DNA from 3 places in the Agathobaculum sp. LCP25S3_E8 genome. Region 2 is predicted to be linked to each of the others. Evidence: predicted binding sites of a transcription regulator. Region 2 holds the regulator's gene; each other region holds the start of a gene.
The links. Region 2 encodes CtsR, which represses protease genes until heat stress. Its sites were predicted from a motif close to AAGGTCAANNAAGGTCAAAT; they were not measured.
Positions count from the first base shown of each region.

Region 1: the regulator CtsR is predicted to act here: its motif matches at 3,572-3,591, upstream of clpP (ATP-dependent Clp endopeptidase proteolytic subunit ClpP).
Region 3: the regulator CtsR is predicted to act here: its motif matches at 3,870-3,889, upstream of ACTQ34_RS14170 (cysteine-rich VLP domain-containing protein).

Region 1 covers NZ_JBQKJR010000013.1:50,713-59,641, forward strand. The annotation lists gene thrC (threonine synthase) at 1-1,357, shown strand, start outside; gene ACTQ34_RS06930 (metallophosphoesterase) at 1,360-2,061, shown strand; gene tig (trigger factor) at 2,143-3,477, shown strand; gene clpP (ATP-dependent Clp endopeptidase proteolytic subunit ClpP) at 3,697-4,278, shown strand; gene clpX (ATP-dependent Clp protease ATP-binding subunit ClpX) at 4,302-5,618, shown strand; gene lon (endopeptidase La) at 5,757-8,174, shown strand; gene yihA (ribosome biogenesis GTP-binding protein YihA/YsxC) at 8,171-8,791, shown strand; gene ACTQ34_RS06960 (hypothetical protein) at 8,791-8,929, shown strand, end outside.
Region 2 covers NZ_JBQKJR010000010.1:52,821-61,749, forward strand. The annotation lists gene ACTQ34_RS05760 (carboxypeptidase-like regulatory domain-containing protein) at 1-565, opposite strand, end outside; gene asnB (asparagine synthase (glutamine-hydrolyzing)) at 472-2,301, opposite strand; gene ACTQ34_RS05770 (acyl-CoA dehydrogenase) at 2,653-3,804, shown strand; gene acrB (acryloyl-CoA reductase electron transfer subunit gamma) at 3,826-4,626, shown strand; gene acrA (acryloyl-CoA reductase electron transfer subunit beta) at 4,645-5,760, shown strand; gene ACTQ34_RS05785 (DUF362 domain-containing protein) at 5,973-6,143, opposite strand; gene ACTQ34_RS05790 (CtsR family transcriptional regulator) at 6,451-6,906, shown strand; gene ACTQ34_RS05795 (UvrB/UvrC motif-containing protein) at 6,959-7,498, shown strand; gene ACTQ34_RS05800 (ATP--guanido phosphotransferase) at 7,495-8,496, shown strand; gene ACTQ34_RS05805 (ATP-dependent Clp protease ATP-binding subunit) at 8,538-8,929, shown strand, end outside.
Region 3 covers NZ_JBQKJR010000051.1:17,136-23,334, reverse strand. The annotation lists gene ACTQ34_RS14190 (Lsa family ABC-F type ribosomal protection protein) at 1-1,379, opposite strand, end outside; gene ACTQ34_RS14185 (GNAT family N-acetyltransferase) at 1,754-2,206, opposite strand; gene ACTQ34_RS14180 (helix-turn-helix domain-containing protein) at 2,232-3,032, opposite strand; gene ACTQ34_RS14175 (AAA family ATPase) at 3,070-3,615, opposite strand; gene ACTQ34_RS14170 (cysteine-rich VLP domain-containing protein) at 3,996-4,409, shown strand; gene ACTQ34_RS14165 (replication initiator protein A) at 4,521-4,916, shown strand; gene mobV (MobV family relaxase) at 5,099-6,037, shown strand; gene ACTQ34_RS14155 (hypothetical protein) at 6,096-6,199, shown strand, end outside.

The DNA of each region.
Region 1 (8,929 bases), on a different contig from region 2:
GGCCAATCTGGATTATAAGGGCCGTTCGGCGCGCATCCTCGGCAAGTTCCTGACTGATTTTTCGGGCGAGGAACTGGCACAGTACGCAGCAAAGGCTTATGCGGACAACAAATTCGGCGGCAAGGATACCGCGCCGGTGGTGGCGCTTGCAGACGGCAAATATATGCTGGAGCTGTGGCACGGCCCGACCTGTGCGTTCAAGGACATGGCGCTGCAGATGCTGCCGCACCTGCTGACCGCTTCGCTGCGCAAGACCGGCGAGACGCGCACGGCCTGCATCTTGGTTGCGACTTCGGGCGATACCGGCAAGGCTGCGCTCGATGGCTTCCACGATGTGGAAGGCACCAAGATTATGGTGTACTATCCGGTCGACGGTGTTTCACCCATGCAGAAGCTGCAAATGGTGACACAGGAGGGCGCAAACGTTGAGGTCGTTGCTATTCGCGGCAATTTTGATGACGCACAGAGCGCGGTCAAGCGTATCTTTACAGATGAGGAGACGCGCGCAAAGCTCGACCGCGACGGCATGATGCTTTCCTCGGCAAATTCGATAAACTGGGGCCGTCTTGCGCCGCAGATTGCCTATTACATTTCGGCTTACTGCGATATGGTGAAATCCGGTGCGGTTAAGATGGGCGAGAAAATCAACATCTGCGTGCCGACCGGCAATTTCGGTAATATTCTTGCGGCTTACATCGCAAAGCACATGGGCCTGCCGGTGAATAAGTTTATTTGCGCATCTAATCGCAATAATGTGTTAACCGACTTTTTCAAGAAGAACGGCGTATATGACAAAAACCGTGATTTCTATACCACCACTTCGCCCTCGATGGATATCTTAATTTCGTCCAATCTGGAGCGTCTGCTGTTCTTTGCGTCCGACTTTGATGATAAGCTGGTTGCGGAGCTGATGCAGCGCCTGTCCACGGACGGCAGCTATCAAGCGCCGGAAGCGGTATTTGCGAAGATTGCCGCGGACTTCGATGCGGGCTGCTGCGACGACGAGCAGACTGCGGAGACCATTCGTGCGCTGTGGGAGCACGAGCACTACCTGTGCGATACGCATACGGCGGTTGCGGTGCGTGTTTATGAGGACTATCGTGCGCGCACGGGCGACCAGACACCGACCGTTATCGCGTCTACGGCTTCGCCGTTTAAGTTCTGTCGTTCGGTCATTGAATCGCTGGGCGGCACGCTGGAAAAGGATGATGTGTCTCAGCTTGCCGTTCTGACTGAGTTGACTGGTGTTGCTGCACCTGCGCCGCTTGCTGCGCTGGCGGACAAACAGCCGCGCTTTGACCGCGTGGTGGACAAGACGGAAATCCTGTCCACGGTCGAGCTGCTCAAGGATCTGTAAGCATGGCGCTGTATACGCTGGCCGACTTGCATCTGGCGACGGGCGTGCAAAAGCCGATGGATATTTTCGGCGGACGATGGCAGGGATATACGGAAAAAATCATTAAAAACTGGAATGCACTCATCGCGCCGGAAGATACCGTTGTGTTGGGCGGTGATATCTCGTGGGGCATCAGCCTTACCGAAGCGCAGGGCGATTTTGCGCTGCTGGAGTCGCTGCCCGGACGCAAACTCATCCTCAAAGGAAACCACGATCTCTGGTGGGAGACGGCAAAAAAAATGCACCGTTTTTTAGAGGAAAATGGGTTTACCACGATTGATTTTCTGCATAATAATTGCTTTTTCTATCAAAAGACTGCGTTGTGCGGTACACGCGGATGGCCCTTTGAGGAAGACTTTTCCGACCCCCATAATGAAAAGATATTTCGGCGCGAATTATTGCGTTTGGAAGCGTCTCTCAAATTGGGGGCCGCGCAACAGCCTGAGGAAATCATCTGCTTTCTGCATTATCCTCCTCTGTACGCGAATTTCCGGTGCGGTCCGATGATTGAATTGATGCAGAAATACGGCGTTTCCCGCTGTATTTATGGTCATTTGCATTCGGAAAGCCTGCGCTGGGCGGTCGAGGGAATGCATGACGGAATCGAGTGGCGACTGGTTTCGGGCGATCATGTGGATTTTACCCCGGTTTTTTTGAAAAAGTAGAAAAAAGTATGGAAATCTACAGAATAATCTGGTAGAATGATTTAGATACAATAGAAGTATTGAAGTAAGGAGTTTGGCAACATGGAACTGAAAAACACGGAAAAGCAGGAGCACAGCGTCGTTGCGCTGACCATCGAAATCACCAAGGCGGAGTTTGAGGCTGCTAAGGACAAGGCGTTTAAGAAGACCGGTAAGAATATCACAGTTCCGGGCTTCCGCAAGGGCAAGGCGCCCCGCAAGATGATCGAAAAGCTGTATGGCGAAGGCGTGTTCTTTGAAGAGGCTTTCAATATCATATATCCCGAGGCTATGGAAATGGCCGTTGAGAAGTCCGGCATCAAGCCGGTTGGCCGTGCGGATGTTGATCTGGGCGACCCGGCAGAAGAGGGCGGCCTGACCATCATCGCCAAGGTGCCGGTTGAGCCGGAGGTTGAACTGGGCGAGTACAAGGGCATCGAGGTTGAGAAGGAAACCGTCAAGGTTCTGGCTGCGGACGTGAAGGCGGAGCTGAACCGTCTGGCGCAGCGCAATGCGCGCACCGAGACCGTTGACCGCAAGGCAAAGAAGAACGATACCGTTGATATTGACTTCGAGGGCTTTGTCGATGGCGTTGCCTTTGAGGGCGGCAAGGCGGAGCATCATGCGCTGACACTGGGTTCGGGTACGTTCATTCCGGGCTTTGAGGATCAGCTGATTGGCTGCAAGGCGGGCGACGAGAAGGACGTTACCGTTACCTTCCCGGAGGATTACCATGCTAAGGAGCTGGCTGGTAAGGAAGCCGTGTTTAAGTGCAAGGTACACAAGGTAGAGGAAACCATTCTGCCGGAGCTGGATGACGAGTTCGCAAAGGATGTTTCCGAGACCTGCGAGACGCTGGATGACCTGAAGAAGGAGATTTCCGATCGCTTGAAGAAGGAGCGTCAGGAAGCGGCAGACCATGCCTTTGAGGAAAAGGTGCTCGACGCGGTAATCGAGAACCTGAAGGCGGATATCCCGCAGGCGATGATTGAGGGTCAAATTGACTCCATCGTTCAGGATTTCCGCTATCGTGTGCAGATGCAGGGTATGACGCTGGAGCAGTACCTGACCATGACCGGTACCGAGATGGGTGCATTCCGCGCAATGTTCCAGGCGCAGGCAGAGCGTCAGGTGAAGATTCGTCTGGCACTCGAAAAGGTTGCAGAGCTGGAGTCCATCGCAGTTTCCGACAAGGAAATGGAAGAGGAATATGCTAAGATGGCGGAGCAGTACAAGATGGATGTGGAGAAGGTCAAGTCCATCGTGTCTGCCGAGGCGCTGAGCGACGATTTGAAGATTTCCAACGCGCTGGAGTTCATTAAGAAGCATGCCAAGGTGAAGAAGGCATCTTCTAAGAAGAAGGCGGACGAAGAGGCAGCTGAAGAGACTGCGGAGTAATCCGTTTTCCGCGCGCATGCGCAGTAAAACAGAAATCGGTCGCTATGCGGCTGGTTTCATAAAAAGCGCGAGCGTTGCCCGCGCTTTTTATACAAAGGCCAAAGAAGTTTCCACACAGAGGGAACTTCTTTGGCGCAATAGTCCTTCCGGCATTGCCGGTAAGGGCGTGGCTCGATGGAAACTGTGGTTTTCATTGAATTCTCGAAAGGAGTTTTCCAAGTGAGTTTAGTCCCAATGGTCATCGAACAGACCGGCCGCGGCGAGCGTTCGTTTGATATTTATTCCCGTCTGCTCAACGACCGCATTGTGATGCTGTGCGAGGAGGTCAACGATACGACCGCTTCGCTGGTTGTGGCGCAGCTTCTGTATCTGGAAGCCCAGGACCCGGACAAGGATATTTCCCTGTATATCAACAGCCCGGGTGGTTCGGTTACGGCAGGTATGGCGATTTATGATACGATGAATTATATTAAGTGCGACGTATCGACCATCTGCATCGGTATGGCAGCATCTATGGGCGCATTTTTGCTGTCCTCGGGCGCAAAGGGAAAGCGTTATGCGCTGCCTAATGCCGAAATTATGATTCATCAGCCGTCCGCCGGCACACAGGGACAGATTACCGATATGGCGATTCATCTGAAGCGTCTTGAAATTATCAAGAAGCGTATGAATAAGATTTTGTCCGAAAACACCGGCAAGCCGATCGAGGTGGTTACTGCGGACTGCGAGCGTGATAACTTCATGTCCGCAGAGGAAGCAGTGGAATACGGCCTTATCGACAAGGTGTTTGATAAGCATTGATAAGTGTAGGGTAGAGGTGCCAAATGCCGAATTTTGATGATGATAAGACGCTGAAATGTTCGTTTTGCGGAAAACCGCAGGGACGTGTCCGCAAGTTGATTGCAGGCCCCGGCGTATATATCTGCGATGAGTGCATCGGCGTATGCACCAGCATTCTGGAGGATGAGCTGGATTTCGCGCCGGAGGATCGCGCGGAGCAGGCGGCAATTGAGCCGGAAAAACTGCCCACGCCGCAGGAACTGAAGGCGGTGCTGGATGAATATGTCATCGGACAGGAGCGTGCGAAGATTGCGCTTTCGGTTGCGGTGTACAATCACTATAAACGTATTTACCATCCGGAAACCGATGTGGAATTGCAGAAATCCAACATTCTGATGCTGGGTCCGTCCGGTTCGGGTAAAACGCTGCTTGCGCAGACACTGGCAAAAACGTTGCAGGTGCCTTTCGCAATCGCGGACGCCACCACGCTGACAGAAGCAGGTTATGTTGGTGAAGATGTGGAAAATATTCTGCTGCGCTTGATTCAAGCGGCCGACTTTGATGTCGAGCTGGCAGAGCATGGCATTATCTATGTCGATGAGATTGACAAGATTGCCCGCAAGAGCGAAAATCCCTCTATTACACGCGATGTATCGGGTGAGGGCGTCCAGCAGGCACTGCTCAAGATGCTGGAGGGTACGACGGCCAATGTGCCGCCGCAGGGCGGCCGTAAGCATCCGCATCAGGAATTTATCCAGATTGATACGAGCAACATTCTGTTTATTTGCGGCGGTGCCTTTGATGGTATTGAAGGTATCATTCAGAAGCGCATCGGAAAACAGGGCATGGGCTTTGGATCTGAGGTTAAGAGCCAGCAGGAGGATCAGACCGATCAACTGCTTGCCCAGATTGAGCCGCATGACCTGATGAAGTATGGGCTGATTCCTGAATTGATTGGCCGTCTGCCGGCTGTGGTTTCGCTGGATACGCTGGATGAGAAAGCCTTGGTGCGTATTTTGCAGGAGCCGAAGAACGCGCTGGTTAAGCAGTATCAGACTTTGCTGGCCATGGACGGCGTGATGCTGGAGTTTGCACCGGATGCACTCGAGGAGGTCGCAAAGACCGCTCTTGCCCGTAAAACGGGCGCGCGTGGTCTTCGCGGCGTGCTGGAAAGCGTGATGACGGACATTATGTTCCGCATTCCGTCCGACACAAGCGTCAGCCGTGTGGTTATCACACGGGAAACTGTGACGGGGGAAGGCGAGCCGCTGATCGAACACGGTGGGCGTGCAGCGCTTCCTTCCGGGGCTGCGTCTTCGAAAAAAGGCGAAAAACGCTCAAAACCAACAAAAAGCGCATAAAATTGCAAAAAAACGTGGGGGAACCGCTGGTTTCACCCGCGTTTTTTGTCTATTACTGTTTGTGGATGCTTTACAAACCGAGAAAAATATACTATACTGACTCTATCTAATTATTTTTCCGCGTGTGAGGAGAGAACTATGACTGTAACAACCGAGGCGGAGTTCAAGCGGCTGCCGGTGCTGCCGCTGCGCGGCTTAACCGCCTTTCCTAATATGATTATTCATTTCGACGTTGGGCGTCTGATGTCGATTCGTGCGCTGGAAGCGTCGATGAAAAGTGGACAGATGATTTTCCTAACGGCGCAGCGTGAATTGAAAACCGACGTGCCGTCACCGGGTGATTTATATCAAATTGGAACCATATGCATGGTGCGGCAGATTTTGCGCTTGCCGGGCGATAATATTCGTGTGCTCGTCGAGGGTCGCACCCGTGCGCTGGCGCATCAGTTTACAGCGCCCGAAAAGCAGGATGACTGCATTTTTGCTGACGTTGAGGAGCTGAGTGATTATGTCATCGGTGTGACCGAGCGGCGTGCACAGGCACTGGTGCGTACGGCACAGGAACGGTTTGCAGAGTATGCGCAGAATGCCGGCCGTATTTCGCAGGATGTGGAGATGACGGTTGCAGAGGGCGGTGAGCCGGGATGGCTGGCAGATTACATCGCGCAGAATCTGTCGGTCGAAGTCGAAGCGAAGCAGGAGATTTTGGAGGAGCTGAATGTCACGCGCCGTCTGGCGATGGTGATTCGACTTCTGGGCGAGGAAACCGAAATTCTCAAGATTGAGAATGAGATTCAGGACGAACTAAAGACACAGATTGACAAAAATCAGCGGGAATATTACCTGCGTGAGCAAATTAAAGTGATTCAGAGTGAGCTTGGCGAACAGGATGTCACTGCGGAGGCGGAGAACTATCGGAAACGTGTTCTTGAGCTGCATCTGCCGCAGGAGTGTGAGGACAAGCTCATCCATGAAGTGGACCGCTTTGCCAAACTGAGTGGTTCCAGCGCAGAACAAGGTGTCGTGCGCACCTATCTGGATACCGTGCTGGAGTTGCCTTGGAATAAAAAGAGCGAGGAACGGTTGGACTTGGGCGAAGCGCAGGCAATTTTGGACCGTGACCACTACGGTTTAAAGAAGGTCAAGGAGCGCATTATGGAGTTCCTGGCGGTCAAGACGCTTGCACCTGAGCTGCGTGGGCAGGTGCTTTGTCTGGTAGGCCCGCCGGGCGTGGGCAAGACTTCGATTGCAAAATCTATTGCGGAGGCAATGGGGCGTAATTATGCGCGCATGAGCTTAGGCGGCGTGCGGGATGAAGCGGATATTCGTGGCCATCGCAAGACCTATATCGGGGCGATGCCCGGGCGTATTATGGATGCGCTGCGTCGTGCGAGTACATCCAATCCGTTGCTTTTGTTGGATGAAATTGATAAGATGGGCAACGATTTTCGGGGCGATCCCGCCGCGGCCATGCTGGAGGTATTGGACACCGAGCAGAATGTCGCATTCCGTGACCATTATGTCGAGCTGCCATTTGACCTGTCGGATGTGCTGTTCCTGACTACGGCAAATGATCTGTCCACCGTGCCGCGTCCGTTGCTGGACCGCATGGAGGTTATAGAACTGTCCTCGTATACGGAGGAGGAGAAGCGACAGATAGCGTTGCATCATCTGCTGCCCAAGCAGATGGAAAAGCATGGGCTGCATAAGGGACAGCTCGTGATTTCCGAGAAAATGCTGGGACTGGTCATTTCACGGTACACGCGCGAAGCGGGTGTGCGCCGTTTGGAACAGTTATTGGCGAAAATCTGCCGAAAGGCGGCCAAGCATATCACGGACGGCGGGCGTCGTCTGACGGTGTCAGAGAAGAATTTGGAGGACCTGCTGGGCGTTGCACGATATAAGGACGATGTCGTAACCAAAAAGGACGAGGTAGGCATTGTCAGCGGTCTTGCATGGACGAGTGTCGGCGGTGAAATGTTGGAGGTAGAAGTCGCTGTTGTTCCCGGTACGGGTAAGATTGAGGTGACCGGTAATCTGGGTACAGTGATGCAGGAAAGCGCTAAGGCGGCGGTGACGTTTGTTCGTTCGCGTGCAAATGAGCTTTCCATCGACCCGATGTTCTATAAGGACAACGACCTGCATATCCATTTCCCGGAGGCGGCGGTGCCGAAAGATGGCCCCTCTGCAGGTGTGACCATCACAACGGCACTGGTGTCTGCACTGACTGAAGCACCAGTGCGTCACGACGTAGCGATGACCGGTGAGGTTACGCTGCGCGGACGTGTGCTGCCGATTGGCGGCTTGCGGGAAAAAACCATGGCAGCTTACCGCGCGGGTATCCGTACGGTCGTTATCCCGAAGGATAACGAGTCGGATTTGCAGGATATTGAACCGGTGGTGCGGGAGAAGCTGGAGTTTGTCACGGCTGCGCACATGGATACGGTGATGGAGACTGCAATCGACTTTACGCGCCGGCCGCGCAAAAGAAAGAAAACATCGCGCAATCCGGTGACGCGACAGTCCGACACGACGGCAACGGCGGTGATGCAATGATGGACAAACAAAAACCGGCACTTAATCTGCATAATGTAGAGTTTTTACGCTCAGCGGTCAAAGAGAGTGATTTTCCGAAGGATGCGTTGCCGCAGATTGTTTTCGCGGGCAAATCCAATGTCGGAAAGAGTTCGGTAATCAATAAGCTGCTCAATCGCAAAAACTTTGCCAGAGTTAGTGCACAGCCTGGAAAAACCATACACATCAACTATTTTTTGATTGACCGGAAAATGTATCTGGTCGATTTGCCGGGGTATGGCTATGCGCGCGTATCCAAAGCGGAGCAGCAGCGCTGGGGTGCGTTAATGGAATCCTATTTTGCGATGGACCTGCTCACGCTGGGTGTGCAAATCGTGGATATCCGGCATAAACCGACACGGGATGACGTGACCATGGCGGAATGGTTTCGTGCATCCGAAAAGCCTTGGGTTGTGATTGCTAATAAGCTGGATAAAATCAAAAAAAGTCAGCTGGAGGGAAATCTGGCGGAGATTCGTCAGACGCTTTTACTGCCGGAGGAAGTGCCGGTTATTCCGTTTTCGGCCGAAAAGGGAAATGGACGGGATGAAGTGCTTGCCCTCATGTATGACCACGTTGGAAAGGAAGCGGTCGAGTGATGGATTTTTTGCGCCGTTTTATGGCAGGAAGATACGGAAGCGATCAACTGAATAATGCATTACTTCTGCTTGGCTTGGTGCTGATTGTTGTGGAATGGATTAGCAGATGGAGATGGGTTGGTATCTTCGTTCTCGCGC
Region 2 (8,929 bases):
CCTCTGCATTGGGATTGGATTGGTCGTGGTACAGCACTTGCGGCTCGCCCGTGGCAGTCAGGTCGGTCTGGGCGGAGGACCGGTTTTCCGGCAGCGGCGTGAGCGCCACAGGCAGCACAGCAGGCACGCCGGAAAACATGGTCACGTGCAGCGCGGTGACCGGCGTGTAGCCCGGACGCGCCACTTCAACCGTATAGACCGCATAGGGCAGACCGCCGTCCGGCGTCATGGAGTTGGAGCGCGGCGGGGTGGGCAGCGTCATAGGCGGCGTCATGCCGCCCGCGTCCGTGCGCACCGAGTAGAGCAGCTCACGCGCGCCGGTTTCGTCCGCGGCGGTCGATACCGTGACCGAGGCGTCGGCCAGCGGCAGCGCGCCGAGCGCGGTCGTGACGACCACGCGCAGCACGGCGGAATCTTCGGTGGGATTGGGCATGGGCAAAACCTCCTTGTCAAGCGGGATGGGCGGCTGGATTACACCAGCCGCACCTTGTACTGCCGCAGCCAGCGGTCGATTTGGATGATATAGGCGAAAATCTGCGGGGTGCGCATGAGCTGACCGTACCACGGTTCCGCCAGACTTTCCGGCTTTTCCATGAGCGCTTCCACGGCGGCATGGTTAAACAGGTGGGCGGCGATTGAGTCGCTGTCCTCGAAGATGCGGCGGACATAGTCGGCGCACAGGCGGGTATAGGCCGGGTGGAAGGTCTTGGGATAGGGGCTTTTTTTGCGTACGACGATTTCCTCCGGCAGTTCGTGCGCAAATGCGCGGCGCACAACGCCTTTTTCCCGTCCGTCCAGCGCCTTGAAATCCCACGGCATGTTATAGGCATACTCGACAATGCGGTGGTCGCAGAAGGGAACGCGCACCTCCAGACCGGAATACATGCTCATGCGGTCCTTGCGGTCGAGCAGGGTCGCCATAAACCAGTCCAGATTGAGTACGAACATTTCGCGCATGCGTGCATCCTTCTTGCTGTCGGTCGGCAGTTTTTCCGCGCGGCGGCAGGTGGCAAGATAGTGCTCGCGGACAAATTCCGCGCCGTTTTGCACAATGCCGGGCGCGAGCAGTCCGAGCCGCAGGTCGACCGAGCGCGACCATGGGAAGGTGTCCTCGAACAGGATTTCCTCGCGGTGGTACCACGGATAGCCGCCGAACAGCTCATCGGCACACTCGCCGGACAGGCACACGGTCGTGCCGCCGTTCTTGACCGCCGCGCAGAACAGCAGCAGCGAGGAGTCGACGTCCGCCATGCCGGGCAGGTCGCGCGCGTCGGTCGCGGGCAGCAGAGCGGCGCACAGGGCGTCGGGTTCGATGACGACGTTGTGGTGCTTTGTGCCGAGTGCATCCACCATCATCTGAATGAATTCGTTATCGCTGTTGGGCTGAAAGCTGTTTTTCGTGAAATATTTGTCGTTGTCGCGGTAGTCGACCGACCAAGTGTGCAGCGTTTCGCCCCGTGCAGCGTAGTCCTTGGCGGCCAGCATGGACAGAATGGACGAATCCAGTCCGCCGGACAGGAAGCAGGCGAGCGGGACGTCGGACACCAGCTGCCGCTGTGCTGCGTCGCAGATGAGCTCGTGTGTGCGTGCAATCGTGGTTTCCAAATCGTCCGGGTGCTCATGTGCCTCCAGCTTCCAGTAGGTGCGGTCGGCATAGCCCTCAGGTGTGAGCACCGCATAATGTCCGGGCAGCAGGGAGTCGATCTGCCGGAACACGCCGGACGCGGGCGGGCGTGCGGGACCGAGCAGCAGCACGGCGCGCAGACCGTCCTCATCTACTTCAGGTTCAACCGCCGGGTGGCAAAGCACCGCGCCGATGGTCGAGCCGAACACGATGCCGTCCTGCAAGCGCGCGACAAACAGGGGCTTGACGCCCAGACGGTCACGGCACAGTACGAGCCGCCGTTCTTTTTTCTGCCAGATGGCGAACGCGAAAATGCCGTTGAGACGCTCGAACGCGTCCGTGTCCCATTCGAGAAAGGCGTGCAGCAGCACCTCGGTGTCCGAATGGCTGCGGAAGGTATGCCCGCGCGCAAGTAGGTCTCTTCGTATTTCTTCGGTATTATATAACTCTCCGTTATATACCAGTACGGTATTTCCGTCGGGTGCATACATAGGCTGCGAACCGCCGTCCGGATCAATGACGATAAGGCGGCGGTGGACGAGCACCGCGTCCGCGTCCTGATAGTCGCCCGACGCATCCGGGCCGCGCGGCGTCAGGCTGCGCTGCATGCGTTCTGCCGCTGCGGCATAGCGGCGCGCGTCATGTTCATAATCGACAAAGCCGCCGATTCCACACATAGACTTTTCCTCCTTATATAATGGCCTTCTCTGCTTCTTATGCGGAAGCGGCGCGGAATATGTGAAAAACCGCTCGGATATGGTGTGAGATGCCGGCCATGCATATACAAAATGCAAACAAAAGCCGGGATTCCACACAGGGTAAAAAGAGCGAACTGCAATGGAAAAAATCGGGTCGAAAATCTCACGCAAAAGTGTGTTAAATCCTTGACATATTCTCGGCAAACGATATAATAGAAATAGACATGCTCCAAAGTAGGGTGTTGGCTTAGGACACAGCGCTGCGGCCCATGGGCATCGGGCGCTGTGTTTTTCTGTACACCCGCGAATATTTTTTGGGAGGTATATGGCATGGATTTTAGGCTTACAAAAGAAGAAGCACTGTTCCAGAAGATGTGCCGTGAGTTCGCGCTTAACGAAGTTGAGCCGATCGCAGCCGAGATCGACGAGCAGGAGCGCTATCCGGAAGAGACTGTCCAGAAGCTGATGAAGTACGGCCTGATGGGCATTCAGTTCCCCAAGGAAGTTGGCGGTTCCGGCGGTAACTACATCTGCTACTCGATCGCGATCGAAGAGATGAGCCGCGTTTGCGGTACCACCGGCGGCATCATGTCTGCGCACGGCACGCTGGGCGCATGGCCGATTTACGCATTCGGTACCGAAGAGCAGAAGGAAAAGTGGCTCCGCCCGCTCATCGAGCCCAAGGAAGGCGCGAAGATCGGCGCATTCGGCCTGACCGAGCCGAACGCTGGTACCGACTCCGCTGCACAGCAGAGTGTTGCTGTCAAGCAGCCGGACGGCTCTTACATCCTCAACGGCACCAAGGTGTTCATCACCGGCGGCGGCCGCGCGGATACTTACGTTGTTTTTGCTATGACCGATAAGTCCAAGGGCAACAAGGGCATTTCTGCTTTCATCGTTGACAAGGACGATCCGGGCTTCTCCATCGGCAAGATCGAGCACAAGATGGGCATCCGTGGTTCTCAGACCGCTGAGCTGATCTTCGAAGACGTGCATCTGCCGGCTGACCGTCTGCTCGGCAAGGAGAACGGCGGCTTTAAGATTGCTATGATGACGCTGGACGGCGGCCGTATCGGTATCGCTTCTCAGGCACTCGGCATTGCGCAGGGCGCTCTGGACAAGGCGATCCAGTACATGAAGGAGCGCGTTCAGTTCGGCAAGACGCTGGACAAGTTCCAGGGCCTGCAGTGGATGGTAGCCGATATGTACACCCAGATCGAGGCTGCTCGTCTGCTCGTTCGCCGCGCGGCGTTCAACCACGACGTTGGTCTGCCGTTCACTAAGGAAGCTGCTATGGCGAAGCTGTACGCTTCTGAGGTTGCAATGGACGTTACCACCAAGTGCGTACAGATCTACGGCGGCTACGGTTACATCCGTGAGTACCCGATGGAGCGCATGATGCGTGACGCCAAGATCACCGAGATCTACGAGGGCACTTCTCAGGTTCAGAGAATGGTCATCGCCGGTCAGGTTCTGCGCTAAGTAAAGGAGGAAAACTGAACTATGAAGGCTATTGTTTGTGTAAAGCAGGTTCCGGATACCTCCGGTAAGGTTGCAGTCAATCCCGACGGCACTCTGAACCGCGCATCCATGGAAACCATCACCAACCCGGACGACCTCAACGCGGTTGAGGCTGCTCTCAAGCTCAAGGACGAGACCGGCTGCAAGGTCGTTGTCATCACCATGGGCCCGGCACCGGCAGAAGGCATGCTCCGTGAGCTGCTCGCACGCGGTGCGGACGAGGCGGTTCTGGTTTCCGCTCGTGAGTTCGGCGGTTCCGATACCTTTGCTACCTCCCAGATCCTCGCGGCTGCTGTCAAGAAGGTTGGCCTTGAGGATGACGATATCGTATTCTGCGGCCGTCAGGCTATCGACGGCGACACCGCGCAGGTAGGCTCTCAGATCGCCGAGAAGCTCGGCATCCCGCAGATCTCCTACGCTGCCGACATTAAGAAGGAAGGCAACACCGTCACCGTTAAGCGTATGCTCGAGGACGGCTACATGACCATCCAGACAAAGACTCCGTGCCTGCTGACCTGCATCAAGGAGCTGAATGTTCCGCGTTACATGTCTTTGGGCGGCATTATGGATTGCTACTCCAAGCCGGTTACGGTTTATGATTACAATACCCTCAAGGACGATCCGCTGATCGATCCCACCACCATCGGCCTGAAGGGTTCTCCCACCAACATCTTCAAGTCCTTTACGCCCCCGCAGAAGGGCCAGGGCAAGATGCTCGAAGGTGCTGACAAGGCTACCTGCGAGACCCTCGCAGCTGAGCTTCTCAAGAAGCACATCATCTGATCGAAAGGAGAAACTATAATGGCTGAATTCAATAACACCAACCTCGCCGATTTTTCCGGCGTATGGGTATTCTGTGAGCAGCGCCAGGGCAAGCTGCAGCCGACCGTGCTGGAGCTGATTTCTGAGGCGCGCAAGCTGGCGGACGATATGGGCACGGAAGTTTGCGGCCTGCTGCTGGGCGGCAAGGGCGTAGGCGACGCAATGGTCAAGGAACTGGGCGCTTACGGCGCGGACAAGGTTCTGGTTGCGGAGGACGACCTGCTCGAGACCTACACCACCGATGCTTACGCAAAGGTGATTTGCGACGTTGTTATGGCTAAGAAGCCGGAAATCATGCTGATCGCGGCGACCAACATCGGCCGTGACCTCGGCCCGCGCTGCGCAGCTCGTCTGCACACCGGTCTGACCGCGGACTGCACGCACCTCGACGTGGACGTTGAGAAGTACGCTGCATTCCTGCAGGAGGCTTCCACGCTGCCGCAGGCACAGATCGACGCGCTCGACCGTGCTGACCGCAACCTGAAGATGACCCGTCCGGCATTCGGCGGTCACCTGATGGCGACCATTATCTGCCCGCGCTTCCGTCCCCAGATGGCAACCGTTCGTCCGGGCGTTCTGAAGAAGGGCGAGTACGACGAGGCGAAGGCAAACGCGGTTGCAGTTGAGAAGGTTGACGTGCAGCTGTCCGATGCGGACCTGCAGACCAAGGTTCTGGAAGTGGTCAAGGAAGCCAAGGAGCTGGTTGACCTGACCGGTGCTGAAGTGGTCGTTTCTGTTGGCCGCGGCATTTCCAAGGACGTTGAGACCGGCATCAAGCTGGCAGAAGAGCTGGCTGGCCTGTTCGGCGGCGTTGTCGGCGGTTCCCGTGCGGCAATTGACTCCGGCTGGCTGACGGCTGACCATCAGGTAGGTCAGACCGGCAAGACCGTACATCCGAAGCTGTATGTTGCGCTGGGCATCTCCGGTGCTATCCAGCACAAGGCTGGCATGCAGGATTCCGAGTGCATCGTAGCAGTCAACAAGGCTGACTCCGCTCCGATCTTCGATGTTGCCGACTACGGCATCTGCGGCGACCTGTTCAAGGTTGTTCCGATGATGATCGACGCCATTAAGGCTGCACAGGCTTCCAAGTAAGTCTGCGCCTGAGGCAATCGGATTTTGCACTGAAATTCATATAAAAACGAGCCTGTCCATTGGGACAGGCTCGTTTTGTTTTGTATATATCACATGTGTGTGCAGAAAATACAAACAAAGCAAAACGCCCGAAAGCGATAAAACCGCTTTCAGGCGTTATTGTGTTCCGGAATACCGGATTTGGTTAGGTATTTCGCTTCTATGCTAAACAATTAGCCCTGCGAAATAGCGCCTACCGGGCAGGTACCTGCGCAGCTGCCGCAGTCGATGCAAGCGTCCGGATTGATCTCGTACTTGCCGTCGCCCTCAGAAATAGCGCCTACCGGGCACTCGCCCGCGCAAGAACCACAGCTGATGCAAGCGTCGCTAATAACATATGCCATTGGTATTGCACCTCCATTTGAATTTACACATTTATTGTAACACAAGAATGAGAAAAAGCAACAAAAAGCAGTGGTTAGCAATGGTTAACTTTTGGCAGGACCAAGTAAAAGTCAGAAAATAAAAAACAATGAAAAAAAGAGATTGAATTAGAAATAAAGAGAAAACAATGGATTTTCAATTGATACATCCGTCAAATGGTCAGAAATGGTCAGAAAATTCTCTTGCGTTTTCATTCAAATTCCCCTATAATATAGACAAAGGTCAGGAAAGGTCAGATAAGAGACCGGGACCGAAGGAGGTGTTCACATGAAAATGTCGGATGTCATAGCCGATTTTATCGGCGAGATGCTTTCGTCGGGCGGCGGCGTGGCCGAGGTGCAGCGCAAAAGTCTGGCGGACCGTTTTTCGTGTGTGCCAAGCCAGATCAACTACGTGATTGAAACACGCTTCACGCCGGAACACGGGTATCTGGTCGAAAGTCAGCGCGGCGGCGGCGGATACATCCGCATCGTGCGGCTGATGGACGACAAGCAGCGCACGCTGCTGGAGGCGGCCCGCGGTATCGGCGGCAGGCTGACGCAAAGCGATGCGGCGCGTCTGACACGCGCGCTGCTGTCGGCAGAGTTGCTGACGCAGCGGGAAGCACAGCTTCTGCTTTCGGCATGCTCGGACGGCGCGCTGGCCGAGGTGGAAAAAACCGACCGCAACCGTCTGCGAGCCGCGATTTTCCGATGCGCGGTGATGGGCATTGCCACAGCATAACAACAGTTAACAAAATCACTTGAGGATAGATTCTCGAAAGGAGAAATGACTTATGAAATGCGAGAAATGCGGCAAGAATGAAGCGACGATGTATTATAAGGAAACCGTAAACGGTGTAACGCGCGAAATGCACCTGTGTGAAGACTGCGCAAAGAAAGAAAATATCGGCGGCGCATTTGAAAATGCGTTTGCCTCGATGAATCATTTCTGGAGCGACCCGTTCCATTCGTTCCTCGGCGGCGGCTTTGGCAGCCTGTGGAACGACATGCTGGGCGCGCCGACGGCGACGCTGCTGGGTACTGAGCGCAAGTGCCCGACCTGCGGCATGACCGAAAGTGAGCTGCGGCGGACCGGCCGTGTGGGATGTCCGGATTGCTACAACACATTCTCGGATATCTTGAATCCATATGTCGAAAAGGTGCACGGCGCAACGCGCCACATCGGCACGGCGCCTGCTGCGCCCGAACAGCCTAAGACCGACCCGATCGAGACGCTGCGCGCACAGCTGAAAACCGCAGTCGAAAACGAAGAGTACGAGCAGGCTGCGCGCCTGCGCGATGAGATTCGCAGAATGGAGGGCGAGCAAAAATGAGCATGTTTGAAATTCATGGCGGTTTTACCGGCCTTGCGGCAACCAGCCGCGTGCGGCTTGCCCGTAACCTGAAGGGGTATCCCTTCCGTTTGACCGAAGCACAACACAAGGAGATCACGGACAAAGTGTTCGCGGCCTTGCAAAATAATCCGACCGTCGGGCCGGAATTTGAGAAAAAACAAATTATCCCGCGCTCGACCGAGGCTTCTCAGCTGGTCGAAGAGCATCTGATTTCGCCCGAGCTGGCACAGAACGGCGGCTGGCTGATTGTCTCCAAGGACGGCGGCGTGTCCATCATGGTGGGCGAGGAAGATCATCTGCGCTTGCAGGTGATTGGCACCGGCCTGTGCCCGAAGGAGTGCTTGGATACGGCAAACCGCATCGCAGCGCTGATTGAAGGCGAGCTGCCGTTCGCTTACGACGAGCGGTTGGGCTATTTGACCGCGTGCCCGACCAACATCGGCACCGGCCTGCGGGCTTCCATCATGCTGCATCTGCCCATGCTGACGGCAACGGGCGAGATTGGCCGAATGACCGGCTACGCCGGCAGCCGTGGCTGCGCGGTGCGCGGCGCATACGGCGAAGGCTCCAAGGCGGTCGGCGGCTTCTATCAGATTTCTAATCAGGTCACGCTGGGCGCTTCTGCGGCTGAGCTGACCGATAAGCTGGTTGAGACTGCAACCACCATCATTGACGCAGAAAAGAAGGCGCGCGAGCAGGTGCGCAGCCAGAACGAAGCTGGTCTGCGCGACCGTATCTACCGCGCGGCAGGCACGCTGCGTTCCGCTTATCTGATTGACACCGGCGAAGCCGTGCAGTGCCTGTCTGACGTGCTGGTCGGCTTGCAAATGGGCTTGCTGTCGGGCGTAGAGCCGCAGAAGCTATATGAACTCGAGCAGCGCATCCGTCCGGCGATGCTGAACGGCGCGCCGCAGGAACGCGACCGCAAACGCGCAGAATTGCTGCGTGAGGCGGCAAAGAACCTGATTTTAGAATAACCGAACTTGGACTTTTCCCTTTCGGAAAGGAGTGTTGACCTATGTTTTATCAGAATCGTTTTACCGAGCGTGCGCAGCAGGCACTGACCAAGGCGCAGGAGGCCGCTGCATCGTTTGGACACAGCTATATCGGCTCGGAGCACCTGCTGCTCGGCCTGTTGCGTGAAGAGGGCGGCCCGGCGGCCAAGGCATTGGCTGCTTGCGGCGTGACCGATGACGCACTGGTGAAGCAGATTGAAGAGCTGTCCGGCCGCGGCACGCCCGACAGCACCGCTCCGCAGGGCATGACCCCGCGCACCAAGCGCATCATTGAGCTGTCCATCCAGTCCGCCGCCCAGATGGGGACGAACTACGTCGGCACCGAACATTTGCTGCTCGGCCTGCTGCGCGAGGGACAGAACGTTGCGCTGACCGCGCTGGCTAACCTCAAGGT
Region 3 (6,199 bases), on a different contig from region 2:
AGATTTTCAATTTGCATTCGAGAATAGATGTCAATATAGTTAAGAGGTTCATCCCACACATACAGATGCGCTTGTTCACAAAGGCTTTTTGCTATCAACACTTTTTTCTTTTGTCCCGCCGAAAAATCTTCCATTTTCTTTTCAAACTGTATTCGTGAAAAATCCATTTTCCGTAAGATTGCCTTAAACAAACTTTCATCAACACGATTGGCTTCCGCAAACTCTGATAACGAACCGTTCAGCATAGAAGTATCTTGAGGTACATAGGACAATATCATGCCAGAACCTATTGCAACTGTCCCACGATGTTCTATTTGTTGCCCAACCAGTAGCTTTAGAAGGCTCGTTTTCCCAGAACCATTTTTTCCATAAAGGGCAATGCGTTCTCCCTGTTTTACTGTAAACGAGATTGGCTGGCAGACATTTTTGCCGTCAAAAATCGGTACAACATCAGAGAAAGTCACTAAGGTATCTGAAAAATAGAGAAGCGGAGCGATTTTCAAATCTTCTACGGTTTCCAAATTTTTGAGAAGGCCGGACTTTTCCTCGATTGCACGTTGCTGCCGCACTTCGATAGCCTTTGAGCGTTTCATCATTTTGGCAGATTTGTGACCAATATACCCTCGATCAACCGGGCCGTTCCCATATTTTGACGCTTCAATTCGGTCTGACCAGACAGAAGTTCTTTTAGCTGCCTTTTGCATATTATCAATGCTTTTTTTCAGCTTCACATTTTGAGCGAGTTCAAATTCTTGTTGACGCTGGAAGTTGGTAAACCAAGTAGAAAAATTTCCGCTTTGCACTTCGATGTTTGACCGATTGATCGACAGGATATGGTCAACACAGCCATCTAAAAAACAGCGATCATGAGAGACTAAAATGAATCCCTTTTTCCGTTTCAGGTATGCTGAAACGGTTTCTCTGGCTTCCATATCCAAATGGTTTGTCGGTTCATCAATCAGTAAAAAGTGTCCATCATTCAGAAAGAGGGTGGCAAGCAGCACCTTGGTCTGCTCCCCATTGGAAAGCGTAAAAAATGGTCTCCAAAGCACATCATCACGGACTTCCAGATAGGATAGTTCTCTCAACAGCTCCCATTCTTCCGCCAGCGGGCAGACTTCCGAGAGAATGTCCGCAGTTAATCTGTTTTTATTGCTAACAGGGTATGGAAAGTAATCAAATTGCACAGAGGCTTGTATTTTCCCATGGTATTCGTACTTTCCAAGCAGAAGATTTAGAAAAGTTGTTTTACCTCTGCCATTTCTACCAATGAACCCAAGTTTCCAATCTGTATCAATTTGAAAATTGACATTTTCAAAAATGTTATCATAGCTGGATGGATAGGCAAAGGTAAGGTTCTCGACTCGGATCATCGACATATCGCATTCCTCCTTTATTCCGGGGATAAAGAACATAAAATAAGAGCTGCAAGAAAGTCAATTCTTGCAGCTCGTCACAGCATAATAGTACCACCCCTATCAAGAGTGATACGCCTACGATATATCGAGTGAATAGACTTTTAACTTTCTTGCAATGGGTACAATGGTACTGTAAAACACAGTATCACTGTATATTCCAATTTATTTGCAAGAAAAGTTAATCATCTTTCCACCTCACCTCTAATTTTATGTATGTTAGTGTATCACAAAGACACAAGCAAGTCAAGGAAAAGGGCAATGATGATAATGAGTATAAGGCAGGGTACTTTCTGTTTTTGCTTCTCTGCGGGATATGAGATTTCGTAAAATCCGATTTAGATGTTAAGGCTCATGTATAAAAGCGGATAAGGATTGCCCTGTTCGTCAAGGTCTGTCCTTTTATAAACCTGAAAGCCCATGTGTTCATAAAAGCCCTTGGCCTGTGGGTTTTGCTCATTCACAGCCACCCGCTCTACGGCATAGGTTTTAATCCCATATTGGAGCAGGCGCTTTCCGAGCCCCTTTCCTCTTTCTTCCGGGGAAATGAACAGCATTTCCAAGGTGCCGTCCTTGATCCCCATAAAAGCCCCGGGGCAGCCCCTATCATCTTCTGCGATCATCAAATGCGCAATTCCAGCGAGCGCCTGCGGTACATATTCTTTTATCTTTTTGATTTCACTGTCCGACAGAAACAGGTGTGTTGCTCTTACAGAACTTTCCCATACCGTCAGCAGCCGATTTATGAAATCCGCCGTCCTGTTTTTGGTTTCTACTTCAATGAATCTCATTTTTCCTTTTTGCATATCTAATTTCTCATTTTCTTCCCCGCTGCGGGTTTGGATTTTTCAGCAAGTCCGACTTCTGTGCAATCCTTTTCAGCCATTTCTTTTCCTCCTCCGACAGCTTCCCATAGTTCAGTTTGAGCCGCTTGCAGATAAAGGCCATCGCAGCCTGTTCCGGGTCGCTGTTTGGGCTGGCGGCTTCTTCGGCGGTCTGCAAGAAATCTTCCAGAGGATTGTCCTCCGGGACACTGAAAAAATCGTCCTTGTGGGCTTTCCGCAGGTCAAGGGCTATCTTGTTTATATCCTGCTGTATCACATGGCGGCAAAAGCTGTCATCGTCAATGTGGGCGGCGATCAGCTGCCTTAACTGCGGGTCGGTCAGACCGGGATTGTGCTGCTTCATAATAGTTGCGCTCACAGCGTCCACAATGGCGTTTGCCCCCTGTACCTGCTTTGCCGCTATGCCGTTTACATAGATTTCAAGGTCAGCCATGAGCCGGGGAAAATCCGGGTGCGTCGCCAGTTCACACAGGAGGGCATTATCCACCAGCCTGCTTTTCAAAAATTCAATCATATCATCACTCAAACGCAGGTCTGCAAGATCGGCGTTTGGGTGATTTTTTGTTTCAGAACGGCACAGCAGATAATCAACGGACACTTCGTAAAACTTTGCCAGCTGGATAAGGGCATAGTGGCTGATGTCCTTGAACTTGTCCCCCTCATAGCTGCCTAACGCAGACTTGGAGAGATGGGTTTCTTCCGCAAGCTGCTCCAGCGTCAGGCCACGCTCCACACGCAGGTCTTTCAGGCGTTCTTGTATGGATAGTTCCATGTTCTCCCTCCTTGTCTGCTCGACAAACTGGAATTGCCTAAAGCAGTAAAGCAGTACCCCTTACAATTTTTTCTTTTACTGCTGATACAGTATCTTTGACTGAGTGCGTAGTTGTATCAATAACATTTGATTCATAGATTCCTAAATTGGAAAATTGTTCCCACATCGTTTCAACTAATTCAATATTTGTTTCTCTGTCTAACTTTGAGCGTTTGATAGCTCTCTTCATAGTTTCTTCTTTACTTGCTCTTAAAACGATATAGTGTACTTCATAATGCTCTTGAACAATGTTGAGCCACGGCTCTAAAAACCACGGTCCTACAATACCATCTACAATTACATCATATCCACCACGAGCATATCGCTTCGCGGCTTCTAAAAATGCTTCAATGACAATCAAATTTTGCTCATTTGATTCTGGCAAATATGGTGGTATTGCCCCTTTACTCAAATAATGATAAAAGTCATCTGTGTGCATATGCACAGATTTTTCCAAATCCGATTCTTTTGCAACAGTAGATGCCGTTGTAGTTTTCCCCGTCCCCGGCGAACCTGTGATTACAATAATTCTACCTTGATCCATCTATGTGTTACCTCCACAACTTCAAATTTACTGTTCAGTTTCTTCCATTCTACCACAATTCCGAGAGCGTGGAAATGGGGGGATTTTCAGGCAGATTTCCCACCTTTCGGATATACGGGACGGGCGGTCATTTCGGTGTAGACTTAGGTTAGTTCATCGATGGACAGCACCTTGAAAACCGAATGACCGTCCGAAAAGGAATACCCCCGGCTGGGGAAGCACCGCAAGGAGCCGACTTCTGGACACTTTGTCCAGAGGTCACTTTGGGACAAGTTGTCCCGAAGTTATGGTGAGCGTGCCAACGCCGGAACACGCCGCAGGAATGGGGCAGGAAGCCTTTTCGGGGAGAACGGCAGCGGAAAGCAAAACGGAGGGAACGCATGAAAAATAATCCCTACAAAGACTTGCCGCCGCTGGAATGCAGGCCGGACGGTTCCCTTTACCGCATGACCCCGGCGCAGCGGAAACGGGCAAGCGCCCTGATACGCCGGGAGTGCTGTTGCTGTGAGGACGGCAACTGCATTGCCCTTGACGATGGGGACACCTGCACCTGCCCGCAGACGATTTCTTTCTCGGTCTGCTGTAAGTGGTTCCGCTGGGCGGTCTTGCCGCTGGACGGGACGCTGGAAGCGGAAATTTTCCGGGATAAGGACTTGAAACGCTGTGCGGTCTGCGGCGGTGTGTTCGTCCCCAAATCCAACCGGGCAAAATACTGCCCCGGCTGTGCCGCCAGAGTTCACAGGCGGCAGAAAACAGAAAGTGAACGGAAAAGGAGGTCTGCTGTGGACAGTTAGGAGCGAAAAAAGCCTTGATTTATCAGGCTTTGCAAGCCCCAAACCGGGGCAGGTGGTATAAAGTATCGCCCGCCCCGGAAAACGGGCTTCTAACCGTCCACAAAACGAACTATGACAAATACCATCTATATCCACCAGCCGGAAAAGGCGTTCAGCTTCACCCGGCTCCCGAATTTTCTCTTTGAAGCCCCCACATTCAAGCCCCTGTCCAACGAGGCAAAGGTTCTGTACGCCTTTATCCTGCGCCGGACAGAGTTATCCCGCAAGAATGGGTGGGCGGATGACTGCGGACGGATTTTCCTGTATTACCCTATCTGTGAAGTGGTCACACTGCTCCATTGTGGGCGGCAGAAAGCGGTGAATACCCTGCGGGAACTGCAATACGCCGGACTGGTGGAGATCCAGAAGCAGGGCTGTGGAAAACCCAACCGCATTTTCCCAAAATCCTATGAAGCGGTTCCAAACACCGACTTTAAGAAATCCCGTTCTGGTACACCGGAGGACTGAAAACCGTACCCATGAAGTACGGAAATCACTCCTGAGACGTACGAAAACCGGACGGTATATAGAAATACAAAGATAAAAAGACTGATTTATATTCTATCCATTCCAATCCTATCCGAGCTATTTTCTGCGGGATTTTCCCTGTGGAAAACCCCGGATAGGAAAGGAATGGGGAAAGGAGCAGAATGGCACAACACGCAATTTTACGGTTTGAGAAGCACAAGGGCAACCCGGCAAGGCCGCTGGAAGCCCATCACGAAAGACAGAAAGAACAGTATGCCAGCAATCCCGACATTGACACAAGCCGGAGCAAATACAACTTCCATATCGTCAAGCCGGAGGGACGCTATTACCACTTCATTCAGAGCCGGATTGAGCAGGCCGGGTGCCGAACCCGCAAGGACAGCACACGGTTTGTCGATACGCTGGTAACTGCCAGCCCGGAGTTTTTCAAGGGGAAATCCCCAAAGGAGATACAGGCGTTTTTCCAGAGGGCGGCGGACTTCCTCATTGGCCGGGTAGGACGGGAAAATATCGTGTCGGCGGTGGTACACATGGACGAGAAAACGCCCCACCTGCATTTGACCTTTGTTCCGCTGACAAAGGACAACCGCCTGTGTGCAAAGGAGATTATCGGCAACCGGGCAAACCTGACGAAGTGGCAGGACGATTTTCACGCCTATATGGTGGAGAAATATCCTGACTTGGAGCGTGGGGAGAGCGCCAGCAGGACAGGCCGGAAGCATATCCCCACCCGGCTTTTCAAACAGGCGGTTTCCCTCTCCCGGCAGGCAAGAGCCATTGAAGCCACACTGGACGGCATTAACCCGCTGAACGCCGGAAAGAAAAAAGAGGAAGCCCTCTCCATGCTGAAAAAGTGGTTCCCGCAGATGGAGAATTTCTCCGGGCAGTTGAAAAAGTACAAGGTCACAATCAATGACCTGCTGGCGGAGAATGAGAAGTTGGAAGCAAGGGCAAAGGCCAGCGAAAAAGGAAAGATGAAAGATACGATGGAACGGGCAAAGCTGAAAAGCGAACTGGACAATTTACAGCGGCTGGTTGACCGTATCCCGCCGGAAGTGCTGGCGGAGCTGAAACGGCAGCAGCGAACAAGAGGGAGGTAAACGCTATGAACAGAAATTCAAGCTGCATGATGAAAAATAATCATACGGAGGACACTGGATGGTAAAAAGCGAAAGCGACATTATTGATACAATACACACCGGGCAGGTCATTACTGACGAGAACGGCACACAGTATTTTGTATGTGGGAAAAACCGTATCAA